DNA from 2 places in the Lysinibacillus sp. FSL M8-0134 genome. Region 2 is predicted to be linked to the other one. Evidence: riboswitches for the same ligand, from Rfam matches in the RefSeq annotation. Region 2 holds a riboswitch; the other holds the start of a gene.
What was found. A riboswitch is a leader RNA that binds a small molecule or an ion and turns the genes downstream of it on or off. The one in region 2 is predicted to bind S-adenosylmethionine.
Positions count from the first base shown of each region.

Region 1: another riboswitch for S-adenosylmethionine. It lies ahead of MKY49_RS12755 (Na+/H+ antiporter NhaC family protein); the one in region 2 lies ahead of metA (homoserine O-acetyltransferase MetA).

Region 1 is NZ_JBBPAJ010000001.1:2,479,580-2,482,778, reverse strand. It holds gene MKY49_RS12765 (acetoacetate decarboxylase) at 1-6, opposite strand, end outside; gene MKY49_RS12760 (LysR family transcriptional regulator) at 137-1,021, shown strand; SAM riboswitch class I at 1,648-1,755, shown strand; gene MKY49_RS12755 (Na+/H+ antiporter NhaC family protein) at 1,895-3,130, shown strand.
Region 2 is NZ_JBBPAJ010000001.1:2,311,827-2,315,025, reverse strand. It holds gene MKY49_RS11760 (TrmB family transcriptional regulator) at 1-162, shown strand, start outside; gene MKY49_RS11755 (hypothetical protein) at 223-567, shown strand; gene MKY49_RS11750 (nucleotide excision repair endonuclease) at 621-992, opposite strand; SAM riboswitch class I at 1,197-1,306, shown strand; gene metA (homoserine O-acetyltransferase MetA) at 1,406-2,341, shown strand; gene MKY49_RS11740 (GerAB/ArcD/ProY family transporter) at 2,382-3,199, opposite strand, start outside.

The DNA.
Region 1 (3,199 bases), 170 kb from region 2:
TCTCATGAAAAACCACCATTCTTTCAACTTTGTCTTCTTACAATAACTACTTTAATGCGGATTTTACATTGTGTCTAATACATAATAAGATATAAATATATTTATTTAGATAAATGAATTAGGGGGCTTAAGCGAAATGGAACTTTTACAATTGAAGTATTTTCAAACAGTAGCAAATACAGAGCATATTTCGAAGGCGGCTCAACAGTTAAATATTGCACAGCCATCCTTAAGTTTGACTATAAAACGTCTGGAGGATGAACTAGGCACAAAATTATTTCATAGAAAAGGAAGAAATATTGAATTAAGTGCTGCAGGACAGATTATGCTCAAGCATGTTAATAAGGTATTTATCGAACTAGAAAATGCAAAAATGGATATTCAATCACTTGATGAAATCAATGCTCGTACAGTTAAAATAGCCATATCAAATACACGATTTCTCGTTGGACTAATTAGTCAATATATTAATGATTTTCCTCATGCCAAAATTCAACAGGGAATTGAGACAAGGGATGATATACGTATAAATTTAAAGAGAGGGGATATTGATCTGGGCATAGCAGGCCCTCCAATCATTGATGAAGAAATTGAAACCTGTGTGCTTGTGGCAGAGGATGTAGTACTTGTGTTGCCTTCTAATCACCCATTGGCTGGTCAGTCAGAGGTTGCTCTAGCTAAGTTTGCAAATGAATCCTTTATTTCCTTAGCCAACAATGCAGAATATAGTCGTTTTACAACGTCACTTTGTGAAAGAGCGGGATTTATGCCTATCAAAAACTATGAAGTAGATTCAACCCTTCTGGCAGAAATTATCCAGCTGGAACAGGGTGTAGCCTTGTTGCCCATATCGGTTTGTAGAAAGTTCAATTTACATTTTGTAAAAATAGCTAATATGAATCCAACGTATACAGTAGGTCTGTCCTGGGTAAAAAATTCCATTTCGTCAGCTGCCGTTCAACAGTTACGGGACTTTATTATTACTTACTTTAACGAAAATAATGAGCACTACAAAATTTAATACCTTTGAAACGGGTTCCTGAAATGCTCGAAAAAACATAAAAATTCCCTAAAATTTTGTTGGAAAATATTTTAACTTGTTCATTGCCTCAACTTAGCGTAGTATTATAACGAATCAAAACTAAGTAAGTTAGTAAGATTCACTTTCACAATAAAACCAGGCGTTCTTCTTAGAAGAGCACCTGGTTTTTTGTTAGTTGCACAATAAGCGACTTGGGATTATATTCTATTATTTAGCAGGCAAATACCCGCGGAGTAAGGTGAAATACCCGCGGAGCAAGGCTGAATACCCGCGGAGCAAGGTTGAATACCCGCGAAGCAAGGCGAAATACCCGCGGAGCAAGGCTGAATACCCGCGAAGCAAGGTTGAATACCCGCGAAGCAAGGCGAAATACCCACGGAGTAAGGTGAAATACTCGCGAAGCAGGATGAATACCCGAGGAGCAAGATGGAATATCCGCTATCGGCGTTATTCAGTAATACACAAAATCAGCTACAATAAGCAGATTTCTTCTAAGATTAATCGGAAAATCTATGTACGTATAGAAGTTAAAGAAAAAACTTGTTGCAAATATTAATTTTTTATTTTAATCTTTTAATATTGTGTCAAAAAAATAATATTTTTTCTTCTTATCAAGAGAGATGGAGGGACTGGCCCGATGAAATCTCGGCAGCGGAACTTAGTCATTAAGTTACTGTGCCAAATCCAGCAAGAAATGACTTGATAGATAAGAGGTGTATTTTCAATATAAGGCCTCTTCTTGTTCATTCAAGATGAGGCCTTTTTTTATGGAAAAAGGCTGATTTTAATTTTTTTGGAGGTAAAACAGTGAAGAAAGAGAATCCATGGGCGCTGATCCCATTTGTTGTTTTTATGATATTATTTATTGGTTCTGGGGTTATTACAGGTGATTTTTATGCCTTTCCTGTCATTGTTGCTATCACCATTGCAGGTGCTGTGGCTCTAGCCATGAATCGAAAAGAATCGTTTACGAAAAAAGTTGATATTTTTTGTCAAGGTGCAGGGAATTTAAATGTCATGATGATGGTTATTATTTTTCTCTTGGCTGGGGCCTTTTCAGAGGTTGCAAAAGGTATGGGGGCAGTAGATTCCACTGTTAACTTTGCTTTATCGGTCGTTCCGCAAAACTTACTGGTTGTGGGCTTGTTCATCATTGCCTGTTTTATTTCCCTCTCAATGGGTACATCCGTGGGAACGATTGTTGCATTAGCTCCAATAGGCGTTGGAATAAGTGATCTTACAGACCTTTCTATTGCTTTAGTGATGGCGGCTGTTGTTGGTGGCTCAATGTTTGGTGATAATTTATCCTTTATTTCAGATACAACCATTACTGCCGTACGTTCACAAGGCGCACAAATGAAGGATAAGTTTAAGGTTAATTTTTGGATTGTATTGCCAGCAGCGATTGTAACGAGCATTATTTTAGCAATCATTTCAATGGGTGAAACAGCACAAGTGGCGCATGTAAGCTATAATTGGGTTAAAATTGTACCATATGTTTTAGTGATCATTTTAGCGTTATCTGGGATGAATGTTTTCCTTGTGCTGGCACTAGGGATTGTCCTTGCAGGTGCTGTTGGCTTAGTAGATGGTAGCTATCACTTGATGAGCCTTCTGCAAACGATTGGAGAAGGCATGTCCGGTATGTATGAAATCGCCTTTCTTGCCATATTAATAGCTGGAATGGTAGAGGTTATTAAGTTTAACGGAGGCATTGACTTTTTGCTGCACCTTGCGACAAGTAGAATTAAATCGAAAAAGGGTGCTGAATTCGGCATTGCTAGCCTTGTGGGTTTAACGAATTTATCTACTGCTAATAATACAATTGCGATATTAATTGCTGGGCCACTTGCTAAAAATATTGCTGAACAATATGACATTGAGCCAAGAAAATCCGCAAGTATATTAGATATTTTCTCCTGTACAGTCCAAGGGCTTCTGCCGTATGGGGCTCAATTCCTTGCTGCCGCAAGCGTGGCCAAAATATCACCAGTAAGTATGCTGCAATACTCGATCTATCCCATTCTTATTGGTATTTGCGGAATGATAGCTATTTCTATCGGATACCCTTCAAAAAAGAAAGCCTAAAGCTCAAATAAGACCAGCAAAGCAAAATTTTAGCTTAGCTGGTCTTTTTCATCTCTTAAAGTAATGGTT
Region 2 (3,199 bases):
TCCGCGCAAGAAACCGCCTTCATCACTAATGACCCTGTCCATATCTATTTGTTAGAGGATTATATTTGGCATGATGTCCTTATCAATAGACTAGTAAAACGCGATGATCAGGAGCTTGAGGATTGGATTGCGAAAGAGCGAAAAGGTTTTTTCTTAGAATAAAGATGAGAAAAGGGGAGCATTCTGAATAAATTAGTGTTGCTAGGTTTAGGGTGTCTACTAATGTTAGCAGCATGTAATGCTACGCCACCTACCACTCCACTCAGCATTCGTGAACTACCTATCGTCCCAGAACATGTGCAGAAAAACATCGTTTCTCAGGACAATATTCAATTATTGTATGAAGATGACGCGACGTATTATCTCGTCTATTATTCAAAGGGGAATGTACTAGCAAGTATCGAAGTAGGGGAAAATAGACTTATCATTCATCTTAATGAAGGCAGCGAGCAACGAAAAGAGGCCCAACCATATGTTTTTAAAATATCGAAAAGCCCTGAACAGAACCTTATTGAGGTCTTCATCAACAAGCAAAACACACCCATCGATCGTATGACCATCCTGTGAAAAAAGAAACCGAAATCTCACTTTGATGAGATTTCGGCTTTTTGTAATTTGTCTTAATAAAAGACTTTATCAACATTGTATTTGGAGCGGAAAGTATTAATGGCATATGTTTCGTAAATTTCACGTTCCATTGGATCTTCTACTTCATAGACTTCAATTTTGAACACTTCATCACGGTGGTTTTTCATCGGTGATACATTATCCTCAAAGTGCTTTTTAATACGTTGACGGATTTTACGAGCTTTCCCAACGAATAATAGCTCATTCTTGTCATTATAGAATAAGAAAATGCCGCCTTTATCACGTGTGATTTTATGGAAATCAATAAAGCCAAAATAAGGTGTGATTGGCACATCACCTGGTTTTACTTCTTGTTCGCGTTGACGGATAACTACATCTGGTTTTGGAAATTCAATTTTAATCAAACTATTCACGTTCCTCTCTCTTACTAAAGCTATATGGTAACATAAATACGGCATGTTTACCATAAATTTTAAATATCGAAAAGCCACTAACAGCAAGCTTAGTGTACTTCAAATGGACAAAGAACATGCATAGCGAATCACAAAATATTCTATGAATTATTGATATTCTAACTAGTTCATGTTACAATTCAAGGTAATTAAATAATCTTATCAAGAGAAGCTGAGGGATATGGCCCTATGACGCTTCAGCAACCTCTAACATGTGTTAGAAAGGTGCTAATTCCAACAAAGGATATTCCTTTGAGAGATAAGAGTGGACGTGAAAAAAATCCTTCTCATTCTATCTCGTATGGAATGAGGGGGATTTTTTAATTTTTAGAAAAAGAGAGCGAAAACAGAGAGGGGAACGCAAGATGCCAATTAATATTCCGAAAAATTTACCAGCTGGAGAACATTTACGTGAGGAAAAAATCTTCGTGATGGAAGAGGATCGTGCGAAAACACAGCAAATTCGTCCGTTAAATATATTAATTTTAAATTTAATGCCGGAAAAAGAAAAAACAGAACTCCAATTATTACGGTTATTAGGGAATACACCGTTACAGGTCAATATTACGTTTTTAAACACTGCCACACATGAATCAAAAAATGTTAGTAAATCTCATTTACAGCTATTTTATACGACATTCAACCAAATTCGTCATCGACGCTATGATGGCATGATTATTACAGGGGCGCCAGTAGAAAAATTGGCTTTTGAAGAGGTCAACTATTGGCAAGAAATTTCAGAAATTATGGATTGGTCCAAAGAGAATGTGACATCCGTATTACATATTTGTTGGGGAGCACAGGCTGCTTTGTATCACCACTATGGAATTGGAAAGATAGAGCTTTCAGCTAAATGTTCTGGTGTCTATTCCCATGTCATTACCGATTTAACGGTAGATTTAGTGCGGGGCTTTAGTGATTTATTTACCGCTCCTCATTCTCGCCATACGTCTGTGTCAATTGACGATGTACGCAATCATCCAGACTTACGCTTATTATCTTATTCGGAGGATGCAGGGGTATTTATCGTACAATCAAAAGATAATAAAAACATTATGATTACAGGTCACCTGGAATATGATGCAACAACACTAGCCGATGAATACAGTCGTGATGTGGCTAAGGGCCTTGATATCGCCGTTCCCGTAAACTACTTTCCAAACGATGATCCAACTAAAGAGCCTATTAATACATGGCGTGCCCACACCCATTTATTATTCTCGAACTGGTTGAACTACTATGTATACCAAGAAACACCATATGAATGGGATTTTGTTGACGAAATTGAGTATCATATTTAATTCAAATAAAAAGTCTAATTTCTTGCTAATTTAAAAGAAATTAGACTTTTTGATTGTCATTGCTTGTTTCTGCTTTGGGCATTTCGCTCGTTTCAGCTTTCGCTTTGCGATTGCGAATAATCGCCACAATCAGTAAAAGGATCGGTAATAGAATGGTGATGAAAAAAGAAAAGATTGGCCAAATTTCATTATTATATTTGTTCGAATGGACAATGTTTGGGTGAACTATTTGAGAAAGCCCAATAACAATTAGTCCCATCGGTATAATGAGAGGCCGATGATCCTTGATTTTTAAAATCTGGGCAAGGCCGACAACGGTCGTATAGAAATACATAAAAGTTCGAATATAAATGGATGAGATCCACATAAAGGCCATTATAATCTCAATCCGCTGCAAAAAATTCCCTATCGATATTCTTTGTGCTAAGGCATAGCTTGGAAAGGTTCTAGAAGCCGTATTTTCAGGACCTAGTACAAGAATTGATAGCACAATCAATGTCACTAAAACAAATCCACCTAAGATGGTCCCAATATAAAACCCTTTCTGCGCGGATTGCTGTACATTAACCGCAGCAGGGTAAAGCATTAATAACACAATTAATGGAAAGGAAAAAATACTCATAAAACGAATAATACTATAAAACATTGATGATTTTGTTGCCTCGAGTACAGGTTGAATATTTTCAAACGTAATCTGAGGGGTAATACAGACAACAAAAAAAATAAAAATAAAGACAAATAACGGAAAGAGGATTTCTGCAGACCGCGCAAAAGTTTCAATGCCTAAATAGGCAGCATACATAATGATAATAATAAATAGCAAGGCAATCGCCATGGTCGGTGTTTCCGGCATCACTT